4 regions of the Paenibacillus sp. VT-400 genome follow, and region 4 is predicted to be linked to each of the others. Evidence: riboswitches for the same ligand, from Rfam matches in the RefSeq annotation. Region 4 holds a riboswitch; each other region holds the start of a gene.

Region 1 (8,328 bases), on a different contig from region 4:
TTCATTGCTTATTCCACTCCTATGTGTGATGCTCAACAATATAACATATTTGAATCCAACAGATAAACCAATGAAAGGAATCCATACATATGAAACTGGAGCGTTTATTAGCCATCGTGGTGTTGCTAATCAATCGTGGACGGGTGCAAGCCAAAGACTTGGCAGATATGTTCGAAGTATCGATCCGGACCATCTATCGGGACATCGATACATTGGGTCAAGCAGGCATCCCCGTGGTGACATATCAGGGGGCAAGCGGTGGGATTGGTCTGGCAGAGGGTTACCGTCTGGATCGAAACGTATTAACAGACAAGGACCTCGCCTCCATCGTCACTGCACTGCGCAGTGTATCCACTTCCCATGCTAATGCGGCGCGAGAGCTTCTGGTCGAAAAACTCAGCAGTATCGTACCTGAATCCAAAAATGACGATTTTCAGGCCAATACCAATCGATTCATCGTGGATTACTCAACCTGGACGCATCCCGAAGCGCTGAAAATCAAGCTTGAACTTATCGAACAGGGTATGGATCAATTACGCTCCGTAACCTTTACCTACTGCAGTGCGGAAGGTATCCATACTCACCGAACTGCCGACCCTCATACCATCGTACTCAAGAAGCATTCCTGGTATCTGTATGCTTTTTGTCACGAGCGGAATCAATTTCGCATGTTCAAGCTTGTGCGCATGCAAGATGTCACACTTGCTAATGAGCACTTCGAGCGTAAAGTCATCAACCCACAGAACAGACCCTGGCAACAGGAATGGAGCCGCCCGGACAATCAAGCTAGGATAACCTTGAAATTCCATGCTCGCGTCCGTCATATTGCGGAAGAATGGTTTGGGATCGAGAACGTCATGCCTGATGGGACTGGGTATTACATCAGCCAGGTTGCTTTTCCAGAGGATGGCTGGTTATATGGATTCATCCTGGGCTTCGGCGCGGACGTTGAAGTATTGGAACCTCAGCATATTCGGGATGAAATCTGCCGTATCGCGGAGCAAATTGTACAAAATTATATACCTCCGACTCAAACCTGACAGACAGCTGTCCAGTTCCTCCCCGTATACTTCAGATATATTCAATCTGTACATATATGAGGAGGAACTAATCATGAACGTCACTGTATGTCAAAGCTGCGGCATGCCGCTCACAACCCCTGCCCAATTCGGAACGGAAGCAGATGGAAGCACAACCCGTGAGTACTGTATCTATTGTTACAAAGAGGGCAAGTTTGAGCAGCCCGGTATGTCACTTGAAGGCATGACGGAGATGTGCACTGCCATTCTGAAGGACGAAGGCATGGATGAGGAATCCGCTCGTTCGATGCTACGTAACCAGCTTCCTTTTTTGAAACGTTGGCGCACGAATACAACGGATCAGCATGCAGAATCTCTCACTGAAACCTCTACTGCTTCTGCTAATCCTGGTCAGGTAACAACGGATCATTCGTTCTCTGCCCAGCCCGTTCGTTATGTCACGCTCCCCGGCAAACGTCTTGCCGGCGTATCCGCCCGCACAACCAACGCCATTGAAATCAGTGGCAAAGGTTGTATTCAGGGACTCTGGAACAATTATTTTGCCTCAGAGCACCTACCTGCACCTGAAGTTGTTCGCTATGGCTGTTACACGGATTACACCGATGGCATAACCGGAGAATACACCATACTGGTAGGGCATGAGGTCAGTCCGAACGAATCGTTGCCTGAGGGATTGGACGACATTTTACTCCCTCCTGCAACTTACGCCATATTCACTTCCAGAAAAGGACCGATGGCAGAGGTTGTTGGCGAAGCTTGGGGAGCCGTGTGGGCATGGGATAAACAAAGCGATCGTACGTTCACTGGGGATTTTGAATTGTATGATGAACGCAGCCTGAATCCCGAAAGTGTACAAGTGGATATATACATCGCTGTTCGCCAAAGTAGATAAAGCCAACACGATACCACCTCAGACAGAATCAAAGTTTCATCGCATCCTTCTTCATATCACGTAAGCTGCCGGGTTCGCTCGGCAGTTTTTTTATATCCGGAACTACATTACCCCCTAAACAACCCGACCATGGTACCAAGTTAGTTAGCATGCTTTGCATCATTTAACCAGATAATATGCCTCATATACGGGTACCATTGACTTCCTTAAAATTGGGACTATTCACATAACAACCGATTCGATCCTCCCATATCAAACCTTTCATATTAGGTCCTTTACTCCTGAATTTCCCTAAAAACGTTTACATCTCCTTAAAACCGGGTAAAATCACTACAATCCAATTGGAATTACGCTTTAAACTCTTTTATTTCGTCTAACAAGTCACATGTACCTATATGCGCACCTGGCATGGTAACCAGTCGAAATACATAATTCATAAAAAACGCATCAAAGGAGGAACCAAGATGATCCGCATGCCTATTCAGCAAATGATCCCGTACCATCACCAATATCCGCGCAACACGGCGACCACTGCTCCTAAAAAGGAGAATGAGAACACTCAAGGTCTATCCTTTCATGAAATTCTGCAACAAAAAATGGCGAAGAAAAATGCTTCTCCTTCCCTTAGATAAAAATGGACACCGGACCGACCCTAGTCGAGTCAGGTTATCAACCGTCTTTCCGCTGCTTGGCGGCAGGGCGGTTATTGGCGTTGAGCAATAAACGACTGTACAGTTCTCAGGCATGTTTCTATAATGGTTTAAATATCTAAAAGATCCATGACATATACGAACTGTAAAAGGGGACTTAGCACATGATCACCATTGGTTGTTTTCACGCTCATTATTCTAACATCGCCTTAATTGAAGAGACGCTTGCTCCTTATGAAGTTGAATTGGTCCATTACGTCGATCCAGGTCTGGATCGTCTTAAACATGACGCTGACTTTTCCGAGGTCATCATTCACGAGAAAGTAGCCCAGACGCTCCAATGGATCGCTGAGTGTCATGCCGATGCTATTCTGGTTACGTGTACCCTGTTTGCGACAGTACTGGAGCAGGAAGCCACACAGGTCCCTGTGCCTGTGATCGGCATAGATGATCCGTTATTGCAGGAGATGCGGCGAGTACCAGGAGATTACATAATAGCATTCACCAACCCGGCAACTATTGAAGGAACGATGGCACGGGTGAATCAGGCATTACAGCAAGAGGATGAGAATGGGCAACTACACGTTGCCAAGACATATCAGACGGAAGCGTTGTGCATCCCTGGGACATTTGAGTTGATTATGCGTGGAGATCAGCAAGGGTATCTCGAAGCGGTACGAGAAGGCTTACAGCAGATTGCTGAGCAGTATCCGGGTAAAACGGTAGTGGCAGCCCAACTATCTATGGCTCCCGCTGCTGCACAGGTTACAATAGATCGCGGTATTCCAATCCATAGCCCTCTGGCATTGCTTGCAACGTATTTGGAGAAGAATTTGGGACTGGCTCGAGAGTAGATGTATCAAACAATTAATTGATACAAATTGGATGTGCTCCTGTGATCTTGTTAAGAGTTAGTAGCGTAAATATAATTATGTTTAATTTATTATTTACATAAATACATATTAATCCTAATTTTTTAAAATAATAATTAAATATACATAATTTAGGTGTACAAACCTAGGGTTATATGATAAATTTAGATTGTTATAATTTAACAAATTACTCAGAGGGTGAGGTTTTACATTGAAATTATTGCGTTTATCGAAGTTACTGTTGGTTTGCTGTCTATGCCTATTACTTATTCCTACCAGTGCTTTCGCTTCTGCAGAGAATAAAACTGTGAAATTGGATATAACTTTATTAAAGCAGGGTATTCCTTATGAAGTAATAGAATCCTGGAGCCCTGAGTTTAAGAAAAGTCTTTCGAAAGAAGATGGATCAATTGAAGTAGTGGCTCATGAAAAAGCCTCAGCACCTGAATTCAACGGAGAGGTTGGACCACTCGGAAATATCAAGGATGATCAATTTGACTATTATATAACCGTAGTTCGAACTGATAACGTTGATAATCGTGAAAGATTTATGGTTGCATTAACGGGCAAATGGAAATCAATGCCTGTATGGCGTTTATCCGATGCCTATGGCGCTTCTTTCGATAAAAATATTTGGAGAGCCGTCCCAGGTTCTGCATATTATGAAGATAAAGTAAAGTACAGTGGGAACTCTACTTTTACAACTTTAGGAAGTGGACGTAATTTTTCATATACTGGTGAGAGTGGTGTTGGATTCAATGCTGATCTCAAAGGGGGCATTATTATAACAGAACAGGTTGCCGCTGCTGTCTTTACAATAGAACATAAAAAGCAAGGAAATCAAAGTGGTCTCTCCCAGATACAATCCAATTATTATCACATTAAAGGTTCGGGTAGTGTTGGATTATCTTTTGGAGCTTTGAGCGTTAGTTTTTCGGGCTCAGCCAATAATGATTCGAGAGGAACACTAAAAGATTTCTACTATTAATTTACTCTGAGTATTAAGAACATTATATCTTATTAGATAAATTTGAATTAATTGTTCACACTCTTAAGATATGTTAAGCACAGTTCCATTTATTGTAGAGGAGTGAATGCTAGTGCGTTACTTATACATTCTAATTTTGTTTATTATAGGCTTGGCCTGTTCTGCGTTTATCTACGGTGGAAGTCTTAAATTAGCGGACGGCATACTGTTTGTCATTGCAGGTATTCTGTTTCGAATTTGGAGTAAAATGAAGTAAACTATAGTATAGATATCTGTGAAAGACGGCCAATATTTAGTTAAATCCAATAGAGCTAATCTGAAGGATACAAACAAAAAAAACAGTTCATCACTCATTGTATGTGATGAACTGTTTTTTTTGGCTACACTATCAATCTCCACTCACCTACCGCATCCGGTACTCCTCAGCCTTCGCCTGCATCCCGGCAGCTACAGCCTCATTCTCGGACAATCCTTTATCAGCGGCAAAGGCACGAATGTCCTGCGTGATGCGCATGCTACAGAACTTTGGTCCACACATGGAGCAGAAATGAGCTTCTTTGGCTCCTTCTGCTGGCAGCGTCTCATCATGGTAGGACAGCGCACGTTCCGGGTCCAGTGACAGGTTAAACTGGTCACGCCAGCGGAATTCGAAGCGCGCTTTGGACAATGCATCATCGCGGCGCTGGGCACGTGGATGGCCTTTTGCCAGATCGGCGGCATGAGCTGCGATCTTGTAGGCGATAACCCCTTCCCGCACATCATCCTTGTTGGGCAGGCCCAAATGTTCTTTTGGCGTAACATAACAGAGCATGGACGTGCCGAACCAACCAATCATGGCCGCACCAATGGCGGAGGTGATGTGATCGTAACCCGGGGCAATGTCGGTCGTCAGCGGCCCCAACGTATAGAACGGTGCCTCTTTACAGATCTCCATCTGCAAGTCCACATTCTCCTTGATCTTATGCATCGGCACATGCCCAGGACCTTCGATCATCACCTGCACATCGTGCTTCCACGCAATCTGCGTCAGTTCCCCGAGCGTAGCCAGTTCCGCCATCTGAGCCTCGTCATTGGCATCATAGATACTACCTGGACGGAGTCCATCTCCCAGCGAAAACGCTACATCATACCTTTTCATAATCTCACAGATTTCTTCAAAATGGGTGTACAAAAAATTCTCCTGATGATGCGCCAGACACCATGCTGCCATAATGGACCCGCCCCGGGACACAATGCCTGTCATCCGCTTGGCCGTCATGGGGATATAACGCAGCAGTACACCTGCATGAATCGTAAAGTAGTCCACGCCCTGCTCTGCCTGCTCAATGAGTGTGTCACGGTACAACTCCCAGGTCAGCGCTTCCGCTTCGCCATTCACCTTCTCCAGCGCCTGATACAGCGGCACCGTACCAATCGGCACAGGTGAATTACGGATGATCCATTCCCGGGTGGTATGAATGTTTTTTCCTGTGGACAGATCCATCACCGTATCCGATCCCCAGCGTACCGCCCAAGTCATCTTCTCCACCTCTTCCTCGATGGAAGAAGATACAGCAGAGTTGCCAATGTTGGCATTGATCTTCACGTGAAAATGACGACCGATCAACATCGGCTCACTCTCCGGGTGATTGATGTTGGATGGCAGAATGGCCCGTCCACTCGCCAGCTCCTGCCGTACAAATTCCGGTTCCACGCCCTCACGAATGGCGGCAAACTCCATCTCTGCCGTAATGACTCCTTGCCTCGCGTAGTGCATCTGGGTCACACAGCGTCCTGGCTGTGCCCGCAGCGGTTTGCCTCGTAATCCGGGGTACTCTTCAGCGCCAGCTCTCTTCCCTCCGGGCTTCAGTCCGTTATCCTCCGGTTTAACCGTACGACCCTGATAAGCTTCAACATCGCCACGCTCTGTGATCCAGCGGGTGCGCAGGGCTGGCAAACCTGCGCGGATATCCGCATGAAATGCGGGATCGGTCATGGGGCCGCTCGTATCGTAGACACGCAGCGGTTCGTTATGCTCCACCCCTTGGGGAGTATTCGTGTCATGAAGGGCTATCTCACGCTCCGGTACAGCAATGTCCGGCCGTGAGCCCTGAATGTAGACTTTGCGGCTACCGGGAAAGGGCTGAACCCGTCCGGCCGCTCCTGTTTCTTTTTCCACCTGCTGATCGTTATGTCCCTGTTCCGTCGCTTGTTGTCCCGTTTGATTTCCTGTACTCATGTTCGCTTGTCTCCTCCTCAGTGTTCGTCGCTTGTTTGGTTGGTTTCGTCATTAGCTCACTTACGTACCTGTCCCAAATCATGCGCAATGCAGAGAAGAAAGAGCGATCCTACACCAGACCAGGGAAGACACTTTTCATGTACAGTTAACAACAGACGGAGGCTGCCACAGATCTTGGATGATCTATGGTGCATTCTCTATTCATCCAAGCCCACTGTTGCAGGTTATTGAAAAAGAAGCCCATAGAGTCCGCGCTATATCGCCCGTTCCCTGTATATAAAAAAGCCGGTCCCCGAAGGAACCGACTTTTATGTCCATCACCAATAATGCACCTTCATGCAACTCCTTAACGGAGCCCTACAAGGGTCACATCATGTGGTGGTTGTGGTCATATCGCCGATTACTTCCCTACGCTGGTATGATCCAGATCAGGTGCAAAGGGTCCGGAATCTCATGCGATTCCGTCTCAGTCCGGACAATTCGGACTCCCCCAGTAACGTTAACAAGTTGCGGCTTACATAAGCCGCTGTTCATATTCAATGAAGCTGGCCCCGTTGGGCCGTCCATTACAGAGTAGCGCAACCGGAACATAAAAACAACCTTTATATTCCAGAACACCAACCCAATTGGAGAAAAATCTTAACTCAACATCAGGATAACATGAGCCCCATTTGCGTAGCAGCATCCTTCAACACCGGTGCATACTCATGCAATGTCTCCTGCGAGAGTCGACTGACAGGTCCTGAGACCGAGAGCGCAGCTGCAATATTGCCTCTGCGATCCATAATCGGTACAGATACCGCGGCAGCTCCCGGCTCACGTTCCTCGTAACTTGTGGCATATCCGTTATCCCGGATATCTCCCATCTGCGCTAAATACACCGCTGGATCAATAAACACCGGCCATTCCGGCCCGTTCATCAGTTCTTCACGATCCTCGTCCGTGGCAAACGCCATCAGGACTTTGCTGGAAGCCCCCACAGACAGCGGGAGTCTAACACCAACGGGAGCAACTCGGCGGATCGCCTGATCACTTTGCACCGCCTGAATACGAATCCGTTCACTCCCATCACGCAGGTACAGACTCACGGTCTCCCCCAATCGATCTCTCAGTCGCTCCATCGCAGGCAACAGCAGAATAGCGGGATCATCACTGCGGGACATATGAGCTGACAGCTCCCAGATTCGGATGCCAAGTCGGTACTTCTCTGTTGCTGCATCGCGGATCACGAACCCTCGATCCTCCAGCGTAGCCATCAAGCGGTGCACTGTACTTTTGTGCAGGCCAATCTGGCTGGCAATTTCGGTGAGTCCCAGATCACTGCGTGTGGTAAAACATAATAATATATCCAGCGCCCGTTCCACAGCCCGGACGGTTAACTTGCGATCTTCCATGGCATAATGCCCTCCTCATGTTTCATCACATGAAACTTGGTTACATAAATTATATGAGAAACGGTCTCATCTGTAAACCAAAAAGAGCCAAATTCAAAATAGGCCAACGTGTAAATTTTTCCTTTTTATAAGACTTAATCCCCTGTAATTTACACACTAAGGTAATGTTACCCATATATCTTAAGAACTATATAACAATTGCGTAACAAATGCCCTCAATCAATTGACTTTGACTATATTGGAACATACGATAAAGATATATTACATTAAGATA
Region 2 (8,328 bases), 2.7 Mb from region 4:
CCTTGTCTTCCAGTCCAACAAACCGCAGCACCTCAAGTCCACGTTCAACTCGCTGCGCACGGGGCATACCCGCAAGCTCCAATGGCATGCAGACATTGCCACTCACCGTTCGGTTACTGACAAGATTGAAGTGTTGAAAGATCATGCCAATGGATCTTCGTGCCTGACGCAGACTCTGTTCATTCATCTGGGTCAAGTGCTGCCCATTCACAACAACTTCACCATCATCCGGTTTTTCCAATCCGTTGAGCATCCGCAGAAGCGTGGATTTGCCTGCACCACTTGATCCGATGATGCCATGTATTTCTCCTTGTCCCACTTCGAGGGACACCGAGCTTAATGCTTCGAATCCCTGATCTGCACGGGAACCGCGCTCGTTATAACGTTTGCTTACACCATATAATGAGATCATGGAGAGTCCTCCCGTGAATGATCATGCATGGTTCTTCAAGAACACATGAAGAAAGCCCGCACAGCCGATAACCGGAGCGCGAGCAAGCCTGTTCATTTATAATAAATCAACATCCCTTACGAGACAAGCTTTTAAGGTGAGATTGCCTCCTGCAGGCGGCTGGCTTCATATACACGAAAACGTCCGTTGGACGAACCCACATACACTTCATTACCGATCCGGTTAATCATTCCATTCTTCGCATCCCGGTCCCGGTGCTCCGGGTTTCCCATCACAACGTCATGTACACGACCTAACAGTGCTCCATTCTTTTTATTCATCACGAGAAGATTTTCGTCCATGGGCAACAGCAACTGATCATCAATGACCAGATAACTTCCCTGATTCGTCGGATGCCTTAGTGTTGCAATCGTATCTTTGGCATTCCAACGCGTCTCCCCCGTTTTATAATCCACAGCCGCTGGATAACCGTTCTTAATCACATACAACTGATCCTCTTCCACCAGTCCTCGTTCAATCTTGCCCTTGATCGTCCAGCGTGTTTTGCCTGTCTTGGCATCATACAGGGTGGTTGTAAAATCTTCATATTCGCCGTAATGATCGCCGTTTTTGTTCTCACGGATCAACAACATGCCATCATTCAGCTCCTCAAATCTCTGTCCTACCCGAGCAGGGAATTGGGCAAGCTTTTTCCCCGTGTTCAGATCAAGCAGAAGCCACTGATTATCTAGTGATAACCATCTTTCAGCATTCGTGGTTGTAAAGGGATCAAGACGTTCAATTCCACCAGTATATGGATCATTCCAAAATTGTTCTATGGTGGATCGTTTGCCCTTTAAGCTCCATACGGTTCGATTCGATTGCGGATCGACTGCAACCAGCTTATTCTTTTCCCAATACAACACATAGGGGTCATCTGCACTCTTGTTCAATAATTCATAACCCGTAGCCAGTTTTCGCGTCCACAATGTTTTTCCGTTTGCACTGTCCAGAACCGTTAACCAACTGTTGCTTGAGCTCTCAACAACCGGGTTATCCACAACCACAACGTTCTTCGCAGCGGTGATGCCATTTAGTCTAAAATTTTGCTTAGGAGTGTACGTCCACGTGACCTTTCCGTTCTTCAAGTTCAGATGACGAATACGATCCACGTATTTTTTCTTATCAGGGTCATAATCGGTGTAGATTGTAACGTATTTGCGCTCTGCATCCATCTCTGCCTGCTGTCTTCCAAAACCCCCGTTGATCTCCCATAATTGCTGGCCGGAATGTCGGTCAAGGGCATATATGGAACCTTCGTAGTAATCCCCGCTAAATCCACCGTCATCCCCTTTCATCATGAGCACATCATCCGTGGCTGCTTGTAAAAAAGTGTAGTTAATATCCCCCTGGTTGGTCCATACCGGTTTCCAAGGGATTGTCGTTGGCAGTGTTGTGCCATAGATTTTTGTTGTGAACCCATATTCATCCGCCCGACTGATGTTCCAATCGGAAACGACAGCATTTCGATTATCCTGTGCTAAATTCCAGCGTGTTCTGACCAGTCTGCCATTCTTGTTGAATGTGACCAAAAATTGCGCATCTTCCCGCTCATATCTCCAGGTCTGTCCAATACTCATTGAATAACCCGTGAAATTTAGATTGCTTGAACTCTCTTTCCAATCCGGCTCGCGTAACCACCCAGCCACTTGTTTGGAGGTGGTTGCCTTGTTCAGCTTAATATCTGTCAGATGGCGTATAACCGAAGTTGGCAGCGATGCATCCCGTTGGAACCAACCATCCGCCACATTCATCCGCTGTTCTATAGCCTGTGCCTTGATCCAGAAGAGTCCTGGCCGATAGGTGAAGGATTCTTTATTCCAGACTCGTGGGGCAATGGAGACCCCATACCAGCCTTTCCACTTTGCAACAATAACAGCCTTATCTGTTAGCGCTTTCTCAAAAGACCAAGTTGTAGAACTATCCGGAGCCAGATACAGCTTGCTGCCTGATTGGAGTGTGAAGCTTTGGGGAGCTGTTTCCGTCATGCTTCTGCTCTCCTTCAGGGCATACCAACTTGGCAGCCAAAAGTCTCCATGCTCGGTTGACTTAAGTTGCACCCACTCACCTCGAACCGAGGCCAACGTATACTTTTCGTCTTTTGTTGTATAGTATTCAATCCCCATCTGGTCAGCAGCCACACTGCCGTCCCTTCTGTTTTTGAACAGAGGGATGTCATTAATAAGCGTAACGGTGTCTCCTTGTTTGTAAGCTAACTTTGCAGTTAAGACTTGGGAACTTGCCCCCAATGCTTGTGGCGTTGTAGCCGAAGCTTGTCCTTCAAGGGCGACCATTTTGGAATCCAGCAGCATCCAGCCCGTCAACAGCACAGCTGATAATCCAGTCATGGTAATCCATTTGTACCCCGTTCTCTGCCAGTCAGGACCCGTCTTCACTCTCGTTCATCCCCATTCATTAGAAGTTATTTCCAATAGAGACGCAGAAAAAAGGAAAAAGTTACCGTTTACCTCAATATATTTCTATCTATCTCCCAATATTACCTTACGTCCACCATCGCAGCATGATAAGGAAAGGTAACCCCGATGTAATAAGCAGCTGTTAAGGTGAGGATATAATAAAATACAAACCACAGATCAGCTCGCGAATAGCCAATCTGAATGTAATACGTGCGGCTCGCGCCATCTGTGAACCCTTTCGCTTCCATCGCTACCGCCATTCGCTGTGCACGGCGAATACTCTGTGCCAGCAGCGGAATAGCGTAACGCTTGAGCGTACCATACACGTTCCAGCGAGAACCCCGCTGCCTTGTTCCACGTATACGAATCGCATAACGGAGCGTCTGGAATTCATCCAGCAAAATCGGGATCATGCGCATCGCGGCCAGAAAGCTATAGGCATATTTTGCGGGAAGCTTCCACTGCTGCATCAGGGAATAAAACAGCCTTACCGGCTTCGTTGTCAGTCCAAACAGCAAGCCAGCCGCTGCCATGCTCAACGAGCGAAAACCCAAGTGTAGACCTCGATAGAAACTCTCTTCGGTTATGTGGATCAATCCCCACTTATACCATGTGGTCTCGCCCTTACCAAACATCATCATGCCTGTAGACGTGGAGATAAACACCAGAATGAATGGTGATGCGTACAGCATCAATCTGTACCACGGATGACCTGTCCAGCACAGTAACAGCATCATCGCCAACGCAACGTTGGCCATTACATTCAGATTGTGAATGAGGATAACGATGACAAACATCATCGTCAGAATGATCATCTTTAATCCCGGGTTGACGTTATGAAGCCAGGTTTCACGGTGAGGAAACGACAGTTGCATCAGTTAACCTCCCCTCATCTACCGTCCAGATTCGGGTGCAATATCTTTTTACAATTTCACGATCATGGGTAACCATAACAATAGCTGTTCCCTCTCTCCGCAATTGCTCCAGTTGTGCTAACATGGCAAACGTATTGCGGGCATCCTGTCCAAAAGTAGGTTCATCCAACAGCAGTATTCGCTGCTCTCTCACCAGTGCAGAGGCAACGCTTAAGCGTCGTTTCTGCCCCATCGATAATTGGTAGGGATGACGCTCGGACAGGTCGATTAGTCCAAATTGATTCAACATATGATCAGTCCTGACAAGTCTTTCTTCCGTTGTATGCCTGCCCCCCAGCAATGAGAATTCCACTTCTTCCGCGACCGTGTTGGTCACAAATTGAAACTCCGGGTTCTGAAATACAAACGCAATTCGATCTGCAAGCTGCTCCGTTTTGCCAGAAGGCTGACCTTCCACCTCATAATGACCTGTTGTTTTCAGGATATTCATCAGAGATAACAACAATGAACTCTTGCCAGCTCCATTAGTTCCGACAATACCAATCCAATCCCCATGCCATACTTTGGCCTGTTCTACCTGAATGAAGGGTGTTTTCCCACGCCATCCGGTGAACTGCTGCAAGTCCAGTGCAGGCTGATAGCCGGGTGATACAGGTGATAAGGATGAGACGTGAGAGATGAGGGATATACCCGGTGTATCGGATAAGCCAGAAAATTGCTGTGCTTCCAAACTTGAGATGCCGTGGTCCACACACACTTGAAGCTCTCCAGAAGTACTTCCCTCTTCTTCCTTAGCTGCCTGCTCGTGCTCATCCCACACACCCGGATACCAGATTCCATAAGCCTTCAGCTTGCCCCGTTCATCTGTAAATACCTGCTGTGCTGGCCCATCCGCCACAATCTTTCCTTCAGGTGATAACACAATGATGCGGTCGACCATATCCACAATCTTGTTTATTTTGTGTTCAACGATGATTATCGTTTTGTCACTGGCGATCCGTTTGACGGTATCCCATACCTGGGAAGTCCCCTCATCATCCAGCAGTGCAGTGGGTTCATCCAAAAAAAATACCTCCGGGTCCATGGCAAGCATCGAAGCAATCGCAAGACGCTGCTTCATCCCCTGAGACATGGACTGGATCAATACACGATTCTGTTCAAAGGATAACCCCACTTGTTTCAGATAATATTCAATCAGAGCAGGCATCTCTTCACGCGGAATATTTCGGTTTTCCAGAACAAATGCGATCTCTTCATCCGTAAAGGACATACAGAACTGGGTATCCGGATCTTGAAAGACCACTCCTGCTTTGGCGGGAACCTGAATATCATCACATTTCATCGGAATCTCAACCGAACGTGGAATTAAACCGCTCAAAATTTGCAATAACGTCGATTTACCGGAGCCACTCGGGCCAAGCAACAGCACTTTCTCTCCTTGACGCACAGAAAGAGACAAGCCTTGAAATACCAAGGCTTTCTCTCCTGGGAACTTGCATCTTAGATTGGTGACACTTACCGCTTGCGAATTCCCTTCCCCGTTCATCTAATCCAGTGCCTCATAATCTTGTTTGGATACCGGTCTGAGTGAACGCGTTACACCGGTTAGTTCCAATGCTTTGGCAAGATAATAAGCAAACACTCCAGCAATCAGAATACTTCCAATGAAGCGGAATCCGATAAATAGCGTATAATTCCACGCCGAGAGTGAATCAATATACCCGTACTGATAATCCAGCAAAAGCGAAGCCGCTGCAGCTCCTATGGCTGCAAGACAGGTGACAAACAGATTGGTTTTACGATACAAAAATGCGGCGAAGAATATCTCGGCTCCCAATCCTTGCAACAGACCGTATACAAGTGTGGACATGCCCCATTCACTACCCAGAAAAGCACTTACCGTTGAAGCCGCAACTTCGGCAAGAATAGCCACACCTGGTTTACGAATGATAACAAAAGCAAACGTGCCCGCCATAAACCACATGCCGTAGATCATCTGCTCCGCATGAACGCCAAATGGTTTCATCAAGTCATATGTAGGTCCCCATATCTTGTAAATCACCCCAAACACTACTGCGATCACGATGGTTACCAGAATATCCGTTAGTTTCAATCGCTTGTTGCCTGCTGTTGTTGCCATGTTCTCTACGTCCTTCCTTTGTTCCCTGTGGGGGTTGTAAAAATAAACGAAAAAGCCTCCCCGGTTCCGGGCAGGCCTCACGCACAGTGGACAATCTTCACAATGATGTATTGGATGGATGTCGAAAATACGGAATATTAACCAGCACCCCTCCGCCCTGGCAGATACACCACCACAGTTCAAAGAGGTCTGTTGTTCATCCACGTTCATTCCCACAATTCACCCTTACATATCGCAAATCCATGTTCTCTACGCTGGCATTACCCAGATCAGATGTACGGTCAGCAGCACAAGGCCACTCTCTCAGCCCAACTTCATTGAGCTCCCGGTTCACTTATTTCATTGCTTCTAATGTACATCAGATGGGTATTTGTGGCAATCCCTAGAAAAATCATCATGCTTCATCTGGGGTAACAGGGGAACGTATCTGATGGTTCACTTTCCATAATATGAAACATTTAGGTTATGTAGTCCGTCTTAAACATTAGAAGGGAGATTGATAGTGATGAAAGATTACAATTCTGTTTGGCAGCTTAAAACATGGAAAATGGTCCTTGCCGCTTCGATACTCACCGCAGGCACGGCACCTGCCTTACTCTCATCCACTGTGGCGGAAGCCGCAACAACTAAACCTAAACCGACAACTTATATTAACAATGTTCAAGCTCAATATGATGTTGTCATACGGCAGGGTATTACGTACGTGGCATTGACGGAGCTTCAATTCCTCGGCAACTATACGTTTGGTTACAATAACAAAACAAAAGAGATCAGCATTAGCACAGGCAGCGATAAGTATGTCCTTACACCTAACAGCAAAACAATGAAGAAAAACGGTCAGAATGCGACATTATCCTCAGCGCCGATTCTGGTGAATGGTAAAGCGATGCTTCCGCTCCGTGCCATCGGTGAAGCTTTTGGTGCCAAGGTGCAGTGGAACCAGAAGGCCAAGGAAGCCTACATTTACACTACCGATGCTACGATTGTAAAAGAATATAACAGTTCCGATCTGACTGTGGCGCGTGAAGCCGCACTGCATCTGCCACGCTTCTCTGAACTGGGACAAGCACGTCTGGACATTCGCAATCCTTTGGGTCCGGTGGATTCATCCATTGAATACATCTTTGAGCAAGGTAAAAAAGATCGTTTCTTCGTTGTTGAGGATAACGATCTGATCAGTTATTATATCCTTAAAAATGGAAGTGCACTGTTACAATGGCAGGCTAACATCAGCAAAAATGCCGGAACCATCGGTGACCTGTTCTTTATTAAAAACAAAGCCGTTGCTGAAGCAGGGACTCGTCCTTCCGTAACAGGTCAAACACTCGTATCATTCAAGTACTCTCGCATGCTTGAAGAAACCTCTTACGAGATCATGAACAAATTGGGCTCTATTGATACCGGTTCTGTTGTCCCCGAGAAAGGCAAAGTCATCGTTGAAGTTCCGGGAGAGAAATAGTCTGAGCATCCTCTATAAGACATTGCTCAGCAGAAATATATTATCACATCTGCATTACAAAGAGCGCCCTCAAAGGCATTGTGGCAATGACCTTGGGACGCTCTTTTTGGCGTTATATTTTAACTTCAAATTACAAGCGGAGCTTAAACTTTTACCAACTCCGGCGATTCAATCTCCTGTCTAATATTGCGTGTTCCCAGACTGGCTCGTTTTTCCTGAAGCAAACCCCTTGAACAACGTTGGTACTTTGGAATATCGGGTATTCGTAATTTTGCCTTGTGATGTACTGCTGTCTGTACGCATAATCGAATCTTTCACATTGGAAATGTTGGAGTTATCCAGCGTCATGTTAACTGCGAAGGAAGTTCCACCATTTTGGCGAACCAGTTTGCCAATATCATCTGCACGGAAATTTTTGATGTTAATTGTTCCAGCTGCATTCATCTGGAACACTTTATCATAAGCCTTATACGCTGCCCCACCGGTAATGTTAACCGTTCCGGCAGACTTCAATGTCAGTGCATCCTCGCCCACGTCTTGCCAGACCACATTCGATATATTACAGTTGCCATAACAGTGAACACCATCAGCAGCTGGTGATCCGATATTTACATTTTTGAGCGTAGCCCCTGCCTCCAGACGGAAGACTGGCTTCTGATTTTCTGCTTGAGATCCGTCGCCCAGTGTGGAAGGATTAGCTACAAATGTTTTGCCTTGACCATCATAGGTCGTGCCCTTTGGAACAACAATAGTTGAATTTACAACCGTAGGCGCAGCCGCAGCCGGAACTGCACCAAATATAGAAGCAACCAAACCAGCGGACAGTAACAACGTCAACATTTTTTTCATAACTTTATTCCTCCCTTATTCTCTCGTTTTTTGGTAGTGTACAGCCTGGGCTTGTACTGGAAGTTCGTCAGAGGTGCACCTCTGTCCGACCCACAACCTAATCCTACCAAATAAGGAAGGTAACTAGAATAATCATT
Region 3 (8,328 bases), 2.7 Mb from region 4:
CCAAACTGATCAATATTGCGTGTGAAGCGTTCATCGTCCACGTACATCTGACCAAGTCCTCTGAAGGCTTCAGGCGAGTAGCTTCCCATCTGATTCAGCCAGGTGTACCATTCTTGAATACCGGCCTGTGCCTCGGCAGATGCTGGTTCTGTGTGACGAAGTGCGGCTAGACGCTTGTAGATTTCGTTCATTTGATTGGATAGAGCCTCTTGCTCTGTGGTTGATTTACTGTGCAGCTTCTGATTTGCGTGATCGACGGCATGGTCTCCCCAACGGTCCCGCGCTTCTTGTTCATACGGATTCTGGCTAAAATCAAATCCTTCGAATTGTTCTTTGGCTGTCATTTTAATTTCTCCTCTCACGTGTAAAACCGTTCTATCAATGGTAGCAATCATCTGGTCCAAGCGTTGGCGCTTCTCCAGTAGTATAAGTCGATGCATTTTAAGTGCTTCTTCCGGATTGAAGGAGGGGTTGGTTATAATGCTTTTGATCTCCTTCAGAGAGAAGTCGAGTTCCTTGAAAAACAATATTTGCTGCAACCGTTCCAGGTTGGCATCTGAATATAATCGATATCCGGCAGAAGTTACTTCGTCCGGTGTTAACAATCCGATCTCATCATAGTGATGCAGTGTGCGCACACTGATTGAGGCAAGTTCGGCAACTTCTTTTACCTTCATGGCCATGTGTGAAACCTCCTTACAACACCGATTGTACAGTGTCACGTTACGTGAGAGTCAACCGTTGAAAATGAAAAAACAAGATGCGAGCATGGAAGCTGCATCTTGATCATGGATTGATGACAGGATGTGACTGGATTATTATAACATTCAGTCACTGTAGGGGAGCGGCTGTGCTTCTATGTCGAAGACATGGGTTGCTGCCGCGCCGCGGGGGTGTTTTGAGGCTCCTCTGTTATGGAGAGGAGCGTGAGCAGTTGTGGGTTGCACCATGTATTCGGTGCAGCCCACGGGGCTGGCAGTGCAGGGAGAGCAGGGCTACGCCTGCATCCCGCGCACTGCCGCAGCGAACTGCGCAGCCGCTGCGCGCACGTCGGCCGCGCCCGCGATGGCGGAGATGACGGCTACGCCGTCGGCTCCAGCCGCCATCACGGCGGCCGTGGTATCGGGCGTAATGCCGCCGATACCCACAATCGGAACTGCGATGCCTGCGGCGCGCAGTTCCGCCACCACTGCGGGGCCCAGCACAGCGTGGGCATCCGCTTTGGAGGGCGTCGGGTACATGGGCCCGACGCCAAGGTAGTCGGCGCCCGCCTGCACGGCACGGCGCGCCTCATCCACAGAGTGGGCGGATACGCCAAGCATCCGCCCATCTCCAATGCGGGCGCGTACCAGCGCCGCGTCCGCATCTTCCTGGCCGACATGCACGCCGTCGGCCTCCACTGCTACAGCCAGCTCCACATCATCGTTCACGATGAACGGGACCCCGTGCTGGCTGCACACCTCGCGAAGCCGCATCGCAAGCGTGATGCGAGCTTCGCCAACCAGGGCGCCAGTTCCCTTTTCACGAAACTGGAACAGCGTAATGCCGCCAGCAATGGCCTGGCGCAGCACTTCCACAGGGTTTTGCGTTGTATTGACGCTGCCCATCACCAAATACACCTGCATCGCGCGTCGTACCGCTTCTGCATCCCAAGGGCGCATCACTGCTCACCCCGCTGTCTGCGCTGATACGCAAAATGATTCGTCGGCCCATGTCCGGCCCCAATCCCGAGCTCATCTTCAATGGCTGCCTGAATGAATGCTCGCGCGGTCGTGACGGCAGCCAGAACAGGTGAACCTTTGGCTAACTCTGCGGTGATGGCAGCAGAGTATGTGCACCCCGTTCCGTGTGTATGACGTGTTACCACACGAACATTCTCCAGATAATGAAAAGACTGCCCATCGTAGAGCACATCCACGATCATGCCACTTCCTTCATCATGACCACCTTTGACCAAAGCATACGTTGAGCCCATCTGTACAATCCGTCTTGCGGCTTCTTCCCGCTGGCTCAGATTGGTGATAGACATCCCGGTAAGCAGTTCCGCTTCCGGAATATTGGGTGTTGTGATCAGGGCATGGGGCAACAGATCCGTAACCAACGCCTTTACAGCTTCCTGCTGGAGAAGGGGGGCGCCACCTTTGGCTACCATCACAGGGTCGATGACCAGATTTGACCAACGGTATTGCTGCCATTTCTCAGCCACTAGACGAATAATCTCGGCACTATATAACATGCCGGTCTTCGTTGCGGTTGGTTGAAAGTCTTCGCCGGTCGAGTCCAATTGCTGGGCAATGCCATCGTAAGGGATGGGAAAAACGCCCTGCACACCTGTTGTATTTTGGGCAGCAATAGCGGTAATAACCGTCATACCGTATACCCCAAGCTCCTGAAATGTTTTCAGATCGGCTTGAATGCCTGCACCGCCCCCGTTATCAGAGCCTGCAATGGTTAGCGCTTGAGCAATGCTCATACTGCACCTCCACGGGTCTGACGGATCTGTGCGCGTTCTGCCAAGAGATCAGGTGTCACTTGTGCCAGTTGATTCAACAACTCAATCTGGAAGCTGCCGGGTCCCAGGTGAGCCGTACGCTCTGCTGCCAGTTCAGCCGCTACACCATAAAAAGCGAGCGCTTCAACAACGCTGCCTAGAAGATCGGCTCCTGATTCCGCTATGGCTGTAAAAGCACCAATCACCGAACTGAGCAGACAGCCAGCACCTGTGACCTGAGTGAGCAGGGCATGACCATTACTCGTGAGAAATGTGGATTGTCCATCAGTAATGATATCTTCTTTTCCGGTAATGACCACGACACAGCCAAGTTTATGCGCTGCCCGCTCCGCAATGCCGATTCGGTCGCCCTCACCTGATCCTGCATCCACACCTTTAATACTCCAGCTCTCACCGATGACATTGGCGACTTCCGCCACATTACCGCGCAGTACCGTAAGACGAATTTCACGAACGAGCATCTGCACGGTTTCTGTACGATAGGCGGTTGCGCCTGCGCCAACGGGATCAAGCACTACAGGTACGTGATGCGCATTAGCCGATTGGCCAGCCAGACGGATCGCCTGAACGACTTTGTTATCGAGAGTACCAATGTTGAGTACTACAGCTCCTGACATCTTGGCGACATCAGCGACCTCTTCATGAGCATAGGCCATAAAAGGGGACGCACCGAGTGCAAGCAGACCATTGGCAGTGAAGGGAGCCACGACAAGGTTGGTAATGTTATGGACGAGCGGATTTTGCGTACGAACACGTTCCAAATAAGACATATAGTTTCCTCCTTGTTTTGAAGTAACACCATCGGTAGAAGACCGGTATGAAGGGTCACTCAGCAGAATAATAGGATATGAGTCTCCTTGTTGAGTTGGGGCGCAGAGTCTAACAACAGCCAGATCATTAATGCGGGAAAAGCAGAAACGTAAAATCTAAATCAGTTACTCTCCTTGCAGAGTAATAAAAGCATCCTCGGCTTTCACCGATTCAGGAATCAACTCCTGTTCAACGAGCCATGCACGTACATTTTCCCACGATTCCATTTCCTGCCGACCAAACGGTTGGCCTTCTTCATTCATGAGTGGCAGTAAAATAGCCAGGCTTTTGGTTTCGATCTCCGGGTCAAGCGGTGATGTTTCATTCTCATGAGCGAGCAGAATATTCAAGGCTTCTTTTGGATGCTCAGTCACATATTTTTGTCCTTCCTGGACCGCTTTGACGAACCGGGTAAGTTGGTCTCTTTTCGCTTTAATGCCAGCTTCACTCGCAGTCAGGACCAATTCATAATAATCAGGCACGCCATAATCGGTGGGGTTAATTGATTTCATGGCATATCCTTCTTTCTCCAAAATCAATTGTTCATGGTTAATGAAACCACCCATAATTGCATCCGCCTGTCCGGAAGCCAGCGAAGGAATCAGATCGAACCCAACGTCAACCAGATTCATGTTGTCGGGATTGCCGCCATCCTTGCTAATCATCGTGCGTACCATCGCTTCGTACAGAGGAATGGAGGAATAACCAACAGTCTTTTCTTCAAGATCTTTGGGTGAACTTACGTTGCCATTCGCTTCGGTCAACAGATGCACAAGCGGGTGCCGAACAACAGCAGCAATGGAACGTACAGGAATGTTCTCGCCACGCGCGAGCAAGATTTGGGGCTGATAACTTAGGGCCAGATCAATTTTTCCGGCAGCAACAAGTTTGAGCGAATCATTGGTATCCGCAGGCATCTGAATATCGAGATCCAGACCTTGGTCTGCAAAGTATCCTTTTTCCTGAGCCACATAGATGAAGGAGTGTACTGCATTCGGGTACCAGTCGAGCATGATAGACAGTTTATCTTTGGTGTCTGATGCTGGTTCGGTTGCAGACGGATCTGTTTGCTGTACATTAGTTGCAGAGTCTGTTGTTGGCTTGTTTTTGCTAGTATTCATGGTGCTGCATCCGCTAATGATCAGGAAAAGGCTAATGAGCATGATGGGAAGCAGGGAGTATATACCTTTGTTATTCATAAATGAAGTTCCTCATTTCATCGTTTTGATTTGTAGAAAATGGGCAACAGCATGTTAACGACAATGTGACAATGAACTGATTGAAGATGTTGCTGAAATTGTGCATAAGATAAGTTTTGTTTTGAAGATTGTAACTACTGTATTTACATCTAATTTCTGTCTAAGTATTATCCAACCTTTCTTTTGCCTCCATGACGATGACGCCGTATGCTAAACCGTTTCTCCAGCCAGGTAATCAGTACAAACAAAACGATCCCAAGCAGGGATAACAGCAAAATGGCGGCAAACATCGCATCCGTGTTCATGTTGCTGGACATACGACGGCTGAAGTACCCTAGACCTTTGCTACCACCAAGCCATTCGCCAATCGTTGCCCCAACCACGCAGTACACCACAGACATCTTTAGCCCCGAGAAAAAAGAGGGAAGTGCCAGCGGAACCTGGAGTTTGCAAAAAATATCCCACTTGTTGGCGCCCATGGTGAGCAGTAGTTCACGCTGCTCCGGATCGCCTTGGCGGAGTCCATCGTAGGTACTGACCACAATGGGGAAGAATGCGATTAAAAATACCACCGCGACTTTGCTCCACAACGTGTAACCAAACCACAAGATAAATACGGGGGACAAGGCGATCAGCGGGATGGTCTGACTAATTACAATGAAGGGATATAGGGCCTTTTCAATCGACCGATTCATATGCATGCCTGTTGCCAGCGTAATTCCAGTCACTATGGACAAGCCAAAACCAACAATAACCTCCATAAAGGTAGCAGGCAGATGGATGGTCAACAGCAGACGACGATGTTCAACCAGTGAGCCTATGATGGCCTTGGGTGCAGGAATGATGAAGGAGGGCACCCAACCCATACGCACACTCACTTCCCAGATCGCCAGTAATAAGAACATGAGCATAATAAACAAACCATATTGGGAAAACCATTTCGAGAGCCACTTCGAACACCACGTCCAGACGCTAACCTCAGCTCTATCATTTTGCATGCAATTGTTCCTCCAGTTGTTGCCTCATCTGCACGAGAGCCAGTTCGTAGATCATGTCCGAATGCCTTGGGCGTGGTAAAGGAACCGTCATCTCCCGCAACTGCTGACCTTGCCCCCCTGGAGTTAACAGAATGATACGGTCACTTAACAGCAGGGCTTCTTCAATGTCATGTGTAATGAACAGCACGGTTTGTCCAAAGTCCTCCCACAGCTCCAACAACCAGCGATGCATTTCTCGTTTGGTTAAGGCGTCGAGTGCACCGAAGGGTTCATCCAGTAACATGAGCTGCCCGCCTGTAAGCAAGGTACGCAGCAATGCCACCCGCTGCCGCATGCCGCCGGATAACTCATCCGGGTAGGCCTGCTCATAACCTGACAGGCCGAACCTTGCCAACCCAGCTAGGATGTTTGCCCGTAACTTGTCCCAGTCCTGTCGGCCTGGTGCAAGCTCGGCAGGCAGCATGCAGTTCTCCATGACGGTACGCCAGGATAACAGCAGATCTTTCTGCGGCATATAGGCGATTCGTCCGAGCCGTTGTCCTTGCGGTACATCAGCTATATCGATGGTGCCAACGGTTGGCTCATGCAAGCCTGCGAGCAGCTTGAAGAGCGTGCTTTTACCTGACCCGCTGGAGCCAATGAGCGAGACAAATTCTCCTTGTTGGACCTGAAGCGACACATTGGCGAGCACGGGTGAATCCTTTTTTTCAGGAAAAGCGAAGCTAACGTTCTCAATGGTTACATGGTTGTTCATCTGATCCTCACCCCCTTGATGTCAGACTGCTGGAATAACAACGGCATCCTATACTCTGCAAAAGGAACAAAAAAGACCCACCCATTTCCGGAGAAATGAGTGGGTCTGTAAGTTAAATCCGCAATTTATCTTCACATACATGAAAAAAATCCGCTTACTAAAAGGCCGCTCCACTTCCCTCCGCTGGTATGATCCAGATCAGGTTCAAAGGGTCCGAATAGTCATATTCGTCTCAGCCGCAAGGCTCCCCTAGTGCAAAAGTTCAAGATATGCAGTTGTGTGTTCAGCATATATCACTTGAACATGAACTGTAAAGAGGCAGCATGATGGATTTCTTGAGATGAGCGTGGAGTCAGACCCGAACAACTGAACAATTTACCTGGGCTCCCTAACCCGATATAATAGTGGTGGCGCATATTGGCCGGATCACAAATGCAGGCGGGATTGTTCTCCCTCCGAAGCAGAATGGGGACCCGAGTTGAAAACGTTCAAAAAAGTATATATTGAGATCACGAGTATCTGCAATCTGGCATGCAGCTTCTGTCCGCAGACACAGCGTGCCAAAGGATTCATTGACCCTGAAGTCTTCAACAATATACTGGATCAAGTTAAACCACACACCAATCATATTTATCTACATGTCAAAGGCGAACCCTTGTTGCATCCCAAAATAGATCTGTTGCTCGATTCCGCACATGAAAAGGGACTCAAGGTGAACATTACAACGAATGGTACACTGTTACCCAAGACTCAGCATAAATTGCTTGGCAAACCAGCGCTGCGGCAGATGAATTTCTCTCTGCACAGCTTCGATGGGCATGAAGGTTCAACAGACCGTGACGGATACCTGCGTCATATTTTGTCCTTTGTACACGAGGCCGTTAAGCACAATGTCATCATCTCATTTCGGTTGTGGAATCTGACACAGGATAACTTCACAAATGCTCAGATGAATCGAAATCGGGAGACCCTTGAAGTATTGGAACGTGAATTCAATCTGGATTTCCGCATTGAGGAAAAAGTAGTTCCAGGCAGCGGGGTCAAAATTGCCCCGAATGTATACCTGAATCAGGACCATGAGTTCCAGTGGCCAAGTCTGGATGCACCTGAAGATGACGGTAAAGGCTTTTGCCATGCACTTCGCGGTCAGGCAGCTGTGCTTGTAGATGGAACGGTGGTTCCATGCTGTCTCGATGGCGAGGGTGTGATTAACCTGGGTAATGTGCACGAGAAGTCATTCTCGGAGATTATTGAGGGTGAGCGAGCGAACAATCTGGTATATGGCTTCTCCAAACGCGAAGCTGTGGAAGAGTTGTGTCGAAAGTGCGGTTATCGTCAGAGATTTGGAGCCTAGAATATATAAATTTACTTAAAAACGAACCTACCGAAAATATTTGTTTCGGTAGGTTCGTTTTGTCTTTATTGCGAAATTATTTAGATAATAAGAATTGAAATCAATTCAGGATAAAAACTTTTTTGTAAAATCATAGTTTATTAATCTTGTTTTTATGAATTTGCATGGTATTATTATCCTATTGATTAGGAGGTGTATTAGTTCTAAAGATTCATATATTAGTGGATTTACCTACCAGAAGCCTACTGAGGAGTGTGTTTTAGTTTTGAATTCAAAATGGAAAAAGTTTAATCACAAACTATCGTTAATGCTTTCTACGTCGCTGATTGTTTCTATGTTATCTATCAATTTATCTGTATCGGCAGAAGTGGCTACATCTAAAACTTCTTTTACTGATATTGATAATTCGTATGCCAAAACGGAAATAACCAAATTAGTAGAACAAGGAATACTCACAGGATTTACTGATGGGACATTTAAACCTTCCGATTCGGTAACACGAGCTCAATTAGCAAAAATTATGGTCGGTGCGCTTAATTTAAAGCCTGATAATGTCGAAGCAAGTCAATTCAGAGATGTAAAGGAAGATCAATGGTATGCCGGATATGTAGGTGCACTTGTCAAATCTGGAATTGCTCAAGGTACCTCCAAAGATAGCTTTTCGCCTAATAAAAAAGTGACAAGAGAAGAGTTGGCTGTAT
Region 4 (8,328 bases):
TGTTTCAGGATAAAACGCCGATTCGTGAAGGACTGAAATTGCTCTTTGCCAATAAATACTGGGTATATATGTTCTTCGTAATGGCTCTCGCTAGCATTTTGTTTGCTCTGGGCGTGGCAGCAGGAAGTTATTATGCCAAATATATTTGGGGCAATGTAAGCCTGATCGGCATCATGGGTGCTATTGGTTTGATTCCGGTTATTATCGGATTTGCCTTGTCCGGACCATTCATCAAACGTTATGGCAAGCGAAATACAGCCCTCGGCGGTATATTAATCGGACTCCTCGGAGCAGCCGTTCGGTTAGTCGCTCCCGAGAGCATTACATTGGGTCTGATCTGTTCTATCTTCCAAACGCTTGGTACAATTCCGCTAATGGCAGTAGGTGGAGCAATGGTCACAGACACGATTGAATACGGCGAATGGAAATTTAACAAAAGACTTGTTGGTTTAACGAATAGTGTCATCGGTTTCGGTTCAAAAGTAGGCACAGCCATTGGCACAGCAATGATTGGATGGTTCCTCGCGCTAGGAGGATATGTCGAACAAGCTACAACCCAAGGAGAAGGAGCAAAGCAGGCCATCATCGCGTTGAATATATACGTCCCCATTGTTGTATTCATTCTTCTTGTAGTATTCCTTTACAAAAACAAGCTGGACAAGGAATATCCAACGATTATTAGAGAGCTTGAAGATAGAAGAAAGGCATAACAAGATTTAAGTGTCCTTACACACAGCCAATCGCTTGTGTGTAAGGGCACTTTTAATTTGATGAAATTAGTTCAAAAAAGCTTGGTTGTTACGATGGCTGACAGGTTTTGAAGAGTCTGTGTACCCGGGTAGAGCTGGCTTGCCGCTTCAAATTTGATTTTTGCAGTAATATTGGAAAAGTGATTCGTGAACCCTCTCAGCACCAGTTGGCCCTCTAGCCTGGCTAATGGAGCGCCCAGACAAAAGTGAGGTCCTTTGCCAAACGAGAGATGACGATTGCTGTTGGGACGGTAGATATCAAAGCGGGAAGGTTCGGGAAAATGTCTAGGGTCATTGTTGGCTGCACCCAGCCAGGTTAATATAACATCTCCTTTTTTCATAGGCACGCCAAGGATGTCTGTATCCTCTACTACCACACGATCAAGTGTCGTGGGAAAACGATACCTTAACGATTCTTCAACAGTATTCTCTATCAGTTCTGGATCTGCGGCAATATCCTGATAGATTCCGGGTTGATCATACATAAAACTGTAGAACAGGCTGTTTATCATGTTAGTCGTTGTTTCGTTCCCAGCAGCAAGGAGGCCCAAGCTAAAGGTAACAACCTCTTCATCGGTTAGTTGATCCCCATCCAGCTCGGCAAGTGTGAGATCGGAAATAATGTCCTCGGCAGGATGCTTTCTCTTCTGCTGAACAATGGGGAGCAAAAATTCGTTAAATTCTTGCATAGCCGCATACTTCGCATTCATCTGCTCCTGCTCATTACCTGTGGCATTGGGGAAAAATAACATGTCAGACCAGGCTTTGATCTGTGCCCGGTGTTGCCTCTCTACCCCAAGTAGATCGGCAATGACAGTAACAGGAAGTGGAACCCCTAGGTCTCGAACAATGTCCACATCATCTTTCGTCTTCATCTCAAGCATTAACTCATCAACGATAGCCGCGATTTGAGGCTCCCAGGTTTTTAACTGACGTGGGGTGAAGGCACTAGAGACTAACTTTCTAATATCACGTTGAACAGGGGGATCAACAGAATTGATGTTCACTCGGGTAACTACCGGTGGAACCGGGGATACACTCCGTTTACGAACACTGGAGAACCGTTTCCAGTCTGTTAGAACGGAATTGACATCATCATAACGATACAGATTCCATACTTGCTGCTTCTCGTCAAAATAGATGGGATGATTCTCCAGCATGTACTCATAATAAGCATATGGATTCCAAAGTTCTTCAGGTGTCTCTAAATTAGATACCTGATGAATAACGATCGATCTGTTATCAGTCTGCATGTCTCCTCGCCATCCTTTAATGTAGTTTGTGGAAATCTCCAAATAATGATAGCCAACCTATCATTATTTGTTTTAAAGGTACCATAAATCACACTTATTTAGCAATTAAATGAAATGTTTTACTGAATATCAATTATTTAGAGATACTCTTAGGGTCACAGATGAAGAAACATTTTCATATCAAAATGCAGAAAAATGTCGAATAAAGTGTTTCCTAACTAATTTATTGTGTGATCTGAACGGCCGGGACGGGCATTGTGAATTACCAATTGATAACTTTTTATTATAATCATTGGAAATTTGTTATATGTAAGCGCTATCCAAAGAGCTATAATCTATTTATCTGGATGTTAATCCGTTCAGAAATACTTAGACCCAATCAAGAGGAGGAATTGTATGAAACGGTTACGTCAATGGAATATTGCAGCCTTGGTTCTTGTGCTGATAGTCGCCATGCTTCCATTTTCGAATGTCTCACATGCTGCCAAGGCAGTTACGGAAGTGGAGGGAGGTCATTTGAGTACAAACTTTGAAGACGGTACACTTCAGGGATGGACTCCACGTACAGGTAACGAAAGGCTGACAGTGACACAGCAGGAGGCACACGAAGGTCAGTCCAGTATGCTGGTCGCCAACCGTGAGCGTTCCTATCATGGACCGATGTTATCCATGAAGGATCTGCTTAAGCGTAACCAAGAGTACGAAATTGCGGCATATGTAAGACTTACCCAGGAGCCCACCACGGATCAAACACTACAGCTCACCACATATAAAAAAACAACTGCCGAAAGCTGGAACCCGATCGGTAGCGTGAAGATTGCCAAAGCAGAATGGAATACATGGCACAAAATCACCGGAAAATTTCAGTATAGTGATGATCCCACTGAATTGAATTTGTTCATCGAAACACCCTACATCTCTGAAGATAGCCTAGATACGTTATCGTTCTATGTGGATGATGTATCATTTACTCTGGCCGAGCAACTGGAGATTGAAGAAGATATTCGGTCTCTGGAGGACCTGTATCAAGATGATTTCCCCATTGGTGCAGCGGTGTATCGCTGGCAGTTGGAAGGCGCATATGGACAACTGCTCACAAAGCACTTTAACAGCTTGACCGCAACCTATGAGATGAAACCGAAGTACATGTCTCCTTCCGAAGGTGTTTATGAGTTCGAGGCAGCCGATCAATATGTTCAGTTCGCTGAGGAGCATGGTATGGGCGTACGCGCACATGCGTTGTTGTGGCATATTGATGCTGCGGAGTGGATGTTCAAGGATCCTCAGGGTAACCCTGCGAGTCGAGAATTACTGCTTGCCCGGATTCAGGATTATGTCGAAACCGTCATGACCCGATACAAAGGTAAGATCTATGCCTGGGATGTGGTAAACGAGGCGATTGCGGATAGCAATGGTGATGCCAACGGTTTACGTAAAAGTCCCTTTTATGAAATAATCGGTCCGGATTACATTGAGAAAACCTATGAATTCGCTCGTGCAGCCGATCCGGATGCCAAATTATATTACAACGAATACTTCACGGAAATCCCTGAGAAAAGAGAGCATATGTATCGATTGGTCAAACGACTGAAAGAGAAGGGGCTCATCGATGGTGTGGGTTTGCAATCCCACTATAACCTGGAATCCCCGCCCATCAAGGAAATTGAAAAAACGATCAACATGTTCGCCGAACTTGGATTGGATATTCAGATCACGGAACTGGATGTGGATAGCGGAATTCCATTTGGTGAAGAGATGTCCGATGAAGTTGCAGTAAAGCAGGCGTATCGATATAAGGAACTGTTGGATTTGTACAAAAAACACAAAGACCACATTTCTTCAGTTACCTTATGGGGACTCCAAGATGAGAAGTCTTACAACAACCAGGCTATGCTGTTTGATTCAGCCCTGAAGGCCAAAAAAGCATACTGGGGACTCGTGGATGAATCCAGTTTGCCTGTGTTGACACAGAGAGCCGCCTCACTTTCGGGTAAACCGGATATCAAAAAACAGTCACAAGATCCGCTCTGGAACAAAGCGGTGTCCACTCCACTGAAGGGTGACTCTTCGGAATCAGCCAGTTTCCGCACCTTATGGGATCATAGTAATCTGTATATCCTTGTGGATGTTCAGGATGCAAAGGCAGACGTGAATGACAAAGTAGATATCTTTGTCGATCTCAATAATGGCAAGACTACCTCATATGAAGCAGATGACCGACATGTAATCATTAAGCGGTCGGGCAAAGCTGAGGGCGCGGTGCAGCGTTCGTATCGTGTACGCGAGACAAACGCCGGATATCAGGTTGAATTGTCTATTCCATGGGGTGGTATACAAGTCGGATCAGAATATGAAGCCGGCTTGGATATCCGTGTGACTGATGGCGGTTCAAGTGGGACACAACCTTATAATCCACTGTACTGGAATGATCGAACACAATCTCAGGAACAAGATACAAGCAAATACGGCGTGATTCAACTCACCCCTATGCCCAAATCTGCACAAGCTGTGCAAGGGATTGTTCAGATTGATGGGAAGAAAGACGCCCTATGGAATAAGGCTGTACCATTTGAAGTAAAACGGTTGAATGAGACCAAAGGTGCAGAGGCAGTGGCTCGCGCAATGTGGTCAGGTGAGTATCTATACCTGCTGATCGACGTCACTGATCCAAACATCATTACAGACAGCATCAACCCATGGGATCAGGATTCGGTTGAGATTTTCCTGGACGAGAATCACCAGCGCACACCGTATTTTCAATATGATGATGCCCAGTTCAGAATCAGTGCAGACAATGTAGGAACCTTTGCAGGCGGTGCCTCACCCGGACGCCTTGTAAGTGCTGTGAAGAAAACGAATAAAGGATACCTCGTAGAAGCCAGAATTCATTTACAATCATTGACGCCCAAAACAGGAAATGTTCTCGGCTTCGAGCTTCAAATTAACGACAACCAGGGCGGAGGTAAGCAGAGCGTAGCTAAATGGAATGATACGACCAATGAGAGCTGGAGAAACACTTCCCAGTACGGAATACTCACTTTTGTCGGAAAGAACAAACTCGGGCATTAAACAATCGGCAGTAGTTGCAAGAATAGAAACCATCATAACAGTGGCTAAAACTCAACCATTGTTGTGATGGTTTTCATCGTTTACATACGTCACTCAAGCTGATGAGGGCGATACAATCTGCCTTGACTATATTTAACAGCCCTTGATATACTAAATGGATGTTATTTTTTCTTTTATGCGGATAAGAAAGTAATCAACTACATACAACCGTTTGCGAGGGAGCCTTAACCGGCTGAGAGGGTGTTAAACCGACCTTACCTGATTTGGATAATTCCAACGTAGGGATGCAACGATGAAACGCTGTACTTGGGTAGCTCATGCGAACCCCCTTGTTTTAGTGTATTTGTCTGCGAAACATCCTATGGATGTTTCGTTTTTTTGTTTTTAAATACGTACATTATGAATTGGAGGAACACATGTTGACTATTTCAGAGAGACTATATCAGGCAGCACAGCCTGTGTGGAAGGAATGTCTTGAGCATCCCTTTGTTAAAGGAATCGGAGATGGTTCCTTAACGGTTGAACAATTTCGTTATTATTTGCTGCAAGACTACTTGTACCTGTTCGATTATGCCCGTGTATTTGCACTAGGTATCATCAAGTCGCACGACCCGAAATTGATGCAGTTTTTTAGTAAAAACGTAGATAACATCCTAAATGGTGAAATGAAAATTCATCGTTCTTATATGGAGCGATTAGGAATTACAGAGGATCATGTTTTCCAGGTAAAACCTGCACTGAAAAATGCAGCCTATACTAACTATATGCTCTCTGTTTCCCATGCCGGTGGCATAGCAGAAGTACTTGTATCCATTCTGGCCTGCTCATGGAGCTATGCAGAGATTGGTCAAGTCCTTGCCCAAAAGCCAGGCGCAGCTGATCATCCTTTTTACGGAGAGTGGATCACAGGATATGCTTCCTCTGAATACAACAACAACAATCACTCCCTAGTGACGTTAACGGATAAGCTATTAGAAGGCTGTAGCGAGGGAACGTACCAACGGATGGAAGATATTTTCGTGATGTGCAGTCGCTTTGAACTTGATTTTTGGGAGATGTCATGGAGGCTGGAGCCTTAAGTTCACTGTAGTCAATTAAAGTTGAGAGCAGCGTCCATAAAACAGTCTCAGGATGGAAATTAAGTAAAGGAACGCTTGTATAAGCGTGTTTCGTGATGATACCGAAAAAAGGGCGGAGTGTATCCGCCTTTTATTATTGTTGAAATTCTTGACATAGGAACATTTTGTTCTCTGAAGTCTCTGGCTAAAATCAAAAAGGGTGTCAGGACGGAATGTTCATAGCAGTCTGAATGTTTTTCAGATCGAGCTGAATTTGCTCTGCAATATGGTAAGGGTGGTATAAGCCATGCTGCACCATGTAATTTGATATCTTTTCATGAGAGTCTATCGCTTCATCGAGCTGTTTCATCAAAATTTGTTTGATTTCGGGGGTGGCACATTCGGTCACAGCCATGGCGTAGTTTCTGACACTGCTCTTGGCGTTCATCAAAAAATCCATTGCGATTACGTCATCGGTCAACGTATTAAGACCAGTCATATGTTCTAATATTGGGTTCATTTTTTATCTCCTATACAGTCGCTTTAGACAGCACTTCACCGAGCTCCTGAAGTTGCTGTTGTGATAATATCGCATCTTGTTGCAAAATTTGCTTGAGCTCCGGGTCGGTTACCAGAGCTTGCATGGTCTTGGATTTAGTCATACAAACCGTCTTGAACGCAGCTATTTCATGCACCTCGAGCATCTCATGCAAAGCGTAAGTGGAATCCATTCAGATTGTCCTCCCATGTATCTATTCATATTTAAGGCTTTAAGATGACTTTAATGCAATCGTCCGTTTTTGTATCGAACACTTCATAGCCCCGTTTGGCCTCGCTGAGCGGAATGACGTGCGTAACAATGTCGCCAGGGTCCACTTTGCCAGACGTAACCAACTCGTACATGTATGGCATGTAGTGAATGACCGGAGCTTGTCCGGAACGGATATTCACGTTTCGCTGCATGATATCACCGAGCGGGAATCCGTTATAACGTCCGCCGTATACCCCAGTGACTTGAATGGTGCCACCTTTGCGAACAGCCTGAGATGCAATGATAAATGCGCTCATGGTGCCGCCTTGCAGTTTCATACCGCTGGCTAGAAATTCAAGATCGCTCATCTTGCCGTCCATTCCTACCGCATCAATGACAACATCGGCGCCGCCTTTGGTCATTTCCTTGAGAGTGTTCCCAATATTCTTATCCTGTTCGAAGTTTACTATTTCCACATGGTTTGTTCGCTTCGCATGCTTTAAGCGGTAATCGACATAGTCGACGGCTATGACCCGCTTAGCTCCTTTCAGCCAGCAGAACTTCTGGGCCAGGAGTCCGACCGGGCCGCAGCCGAGCACAATGACCGTATCTCCATTTTTAACGCCGGCGTTATCTACGCTCCAGAATGCCGTCGTCATGGCATCGGCGATCAAGCTTAGCTTTTCGTCCGGTTGTTCGCAGTTTTCAGGGATCTTAAAGTGGGTAAAATTAGCAAATGGGACCCGTAAATACTCCGCTTGCCCGCCGGGATATCCACCGGTCGTTCCAGAGTAGCCGAAATATGCGCCCATATCCCCGTGCTCGTTGGAATTGTCACATTGGCTTTCCAGCTGATTTTTGCAAAAAAAGCATTCTCCGCATGCGATGTTAAACGGGATGATTACGCGGTCGCCTTTTTTTACCTTGGTCACGCCAGGGCCCACTTCTTCTACGATCCCCATCGGCTCATGTCCGATGACATAGTTTTCCTGAAGGTTAGGGATCATCCCGTGAATAAGATGAAGGTCAGAACCGCAAATCGCGGTACTGGTGATCTTTACGATCATATCGTCCGGTTTCACAATCTTCGCATCCGGCACCTCTTTGACCACGACATTTTTAACCCCTTGATACGTTACCGCCTTCATGCTTTATGTCCTCCAATATGTTCATCTGGGGTCCGATCAAACATCCCTTTACGTGACGTATCACCCGGGAACAGATTCATCTGCCCGATCATCACCGTATTTTTCGCCGAAAGCTGATCGAGTTGGTACTGTTCGTTCAGCTCATAAGGATGAAACCATTTTTTGCGAATCATGAGCTCCGAAATTTCTTGGTGCATTGCAATTCCCTGCTTCAGATGAGTATGCAACAGGGCTCTTACATCCGGTGAAGCCGTTTCCGTCAGGGCGATGGACAAATTACGTACACCCTCCTTGGCACGA

What was found. A riboswitch is a leader RNA that binds a small molecule or an ion and turns the genes downstream of it on or off. The one in region 4 is predicted to bind thiamine pyrophosphate.
Region 1: another riboswitch for thiamine pyrophosphate. It lies ahead of thiC (phosphomethylpyrimidine synthase ThiC); the one in region 4 lies ahead of tenA (thiaminase II).
Region 2: another riboswitch for thiamine pyrophosphate. It lies ahead of EL84_RS10835 (ECF transporter S component); the one in region 4 lies ahead of tenA (thiaminase II).
Region 3: another riboswitch for thiamine pyrophosphate. It lies ahead of EL84_RS10810 (ABC transporter ATP-binding protein); the one in region 4 lies ahead of tenA (thiaminase II).

Annotation. Positions count from the first base shown of each region.
Region 1 covers NZ_LELF01000062.1:54,083-62,410, reverse strand. The annotation lists gene EL84_RS08760 (response regulator transcription factor) at 1-5, opposite strand, end outside; gene EL84_RS08755 (helix-turn-helix transcriptional regulator) at 90-1,040, shown strand; gene EL84_RS08750 (zinc ribbon domain-containing protein) at 1,114-1,932, shown strand; gene EL84_RS31975 (hypothetical protein) at 2,397-2,564, shown strand; gene EL84_RS08745 (hypothetical protein) at 2,747-3,436, shown strand; gene EL84_RS32505 (hypothetical protein) at 3,666-4,442, shown strand; gene thiC (phosphomethylpyrimidine synthase ThiC) at 4,846-6,660, opposite strand; TPP riboswitch at 7,049-7,162, opposite strand; gene EL84_RS08730 (IclR family transcriptional regulator) at 7,311-8,054, opposite strand.
Region 2 covers NZ_LELF01000067.1:14,090-22,417, reverse strand. The annotation lists gene EL84_RS10855 (methionine ABC transporter ATP-binding protein) at 1-412, opposite strand, end outside; gene EL84_RS10850 (PQQ-binding-like beta-propeller repeat protein) at 544-2,847, opposite strand; gene EL84_RS10845 (energy-coupling factor transporter transmembrane component T family protein) at 2,949-3,743, opposite strand; gene EL84_RS10840 (ABC transporter ATP-binding protein) at 3,718-5,289, opposite strand; gene EL84_RS10835 (ECF transporter S component) at 5,290-5,883, opposite strand; TPP riboswitch at 6,113-6,223, opposite strand; gene EL84_RS10830 (copper amine oxidase N-terminal domain-containing protein) at 6,389-7,342, shown strand; gene EL84_RS10825 (pectate lyase) at 7,523-8,191, opposite strand.
Region 3 covers NZ_LELF01000067.1:3,161-11,488, forward strand. The annotation lists gene EL84_RS10780 (MerR family transcriptional regulator) at 1-683, opposite strand, end outside; gene thiE (thiamine phosphate synthase) at 996-1,661, opposite strand; gene thiD (bifunctional hydroxymethylpyrimidine kinase/phosphomethylpyrimidine kinase) at 1,661-2,473, opposite strand; gene thiM (hydroxyethylthiazole kinase) at 2,470-3,282, opposite strand; gene EL84_RS10800 (ABC transporter substrate-binding protein) at 3,448-4,521, opposite strand; gene EL84_RS10805 (ABC transporter permease) at 4,689-5,519, opposite strand; gene EL84_RS10810 (ABC transporter ATP-binding protein) at 5,509-6,273, opposite strand; TPP riboswitch at 6,432-6,534, opposite strand; gene EL84_RS10815 (radical SAM/SPASM domain-containing protein) at 6,752-7,627, shown strand; gene EL84_RS10820 (S-layer homology domain-containing protein) at 7,893-8,328, shown strand, end outside.
Region 4 covers NZ_LELF01000067.1:2,678,473-2,686,800, forward strand. The annotation lists gene EL84_RS22365 (MFS transporter) at 1-710, shown strand, start outside; gene EL84_RS22370 (cytochrome P450) at 782-2,002, opposite strand; gene EL84_RS22375 (endo-1,4-beta-xylanase) at 2,399-5,071, shown strand; TPP riboswitch at 5,277-5,374, shown strand; gene tenA (thiaminase II) at 5,488-6,150, shown strand; gene EL84_RS22385 (spore coat protein) at 6,353-6,649, opposite strand; gene EL84_RS22390 (hypothetical protein) at 6,660-6,860, opposite strand; gene EL84_RS22395 (zinc-dependent alcohol dehydrogenase) at 6,892-8,028, opposite strand; gene EL84_RS22400 (spore coat protein) at 8,025-8,328, opposite strand, start outside.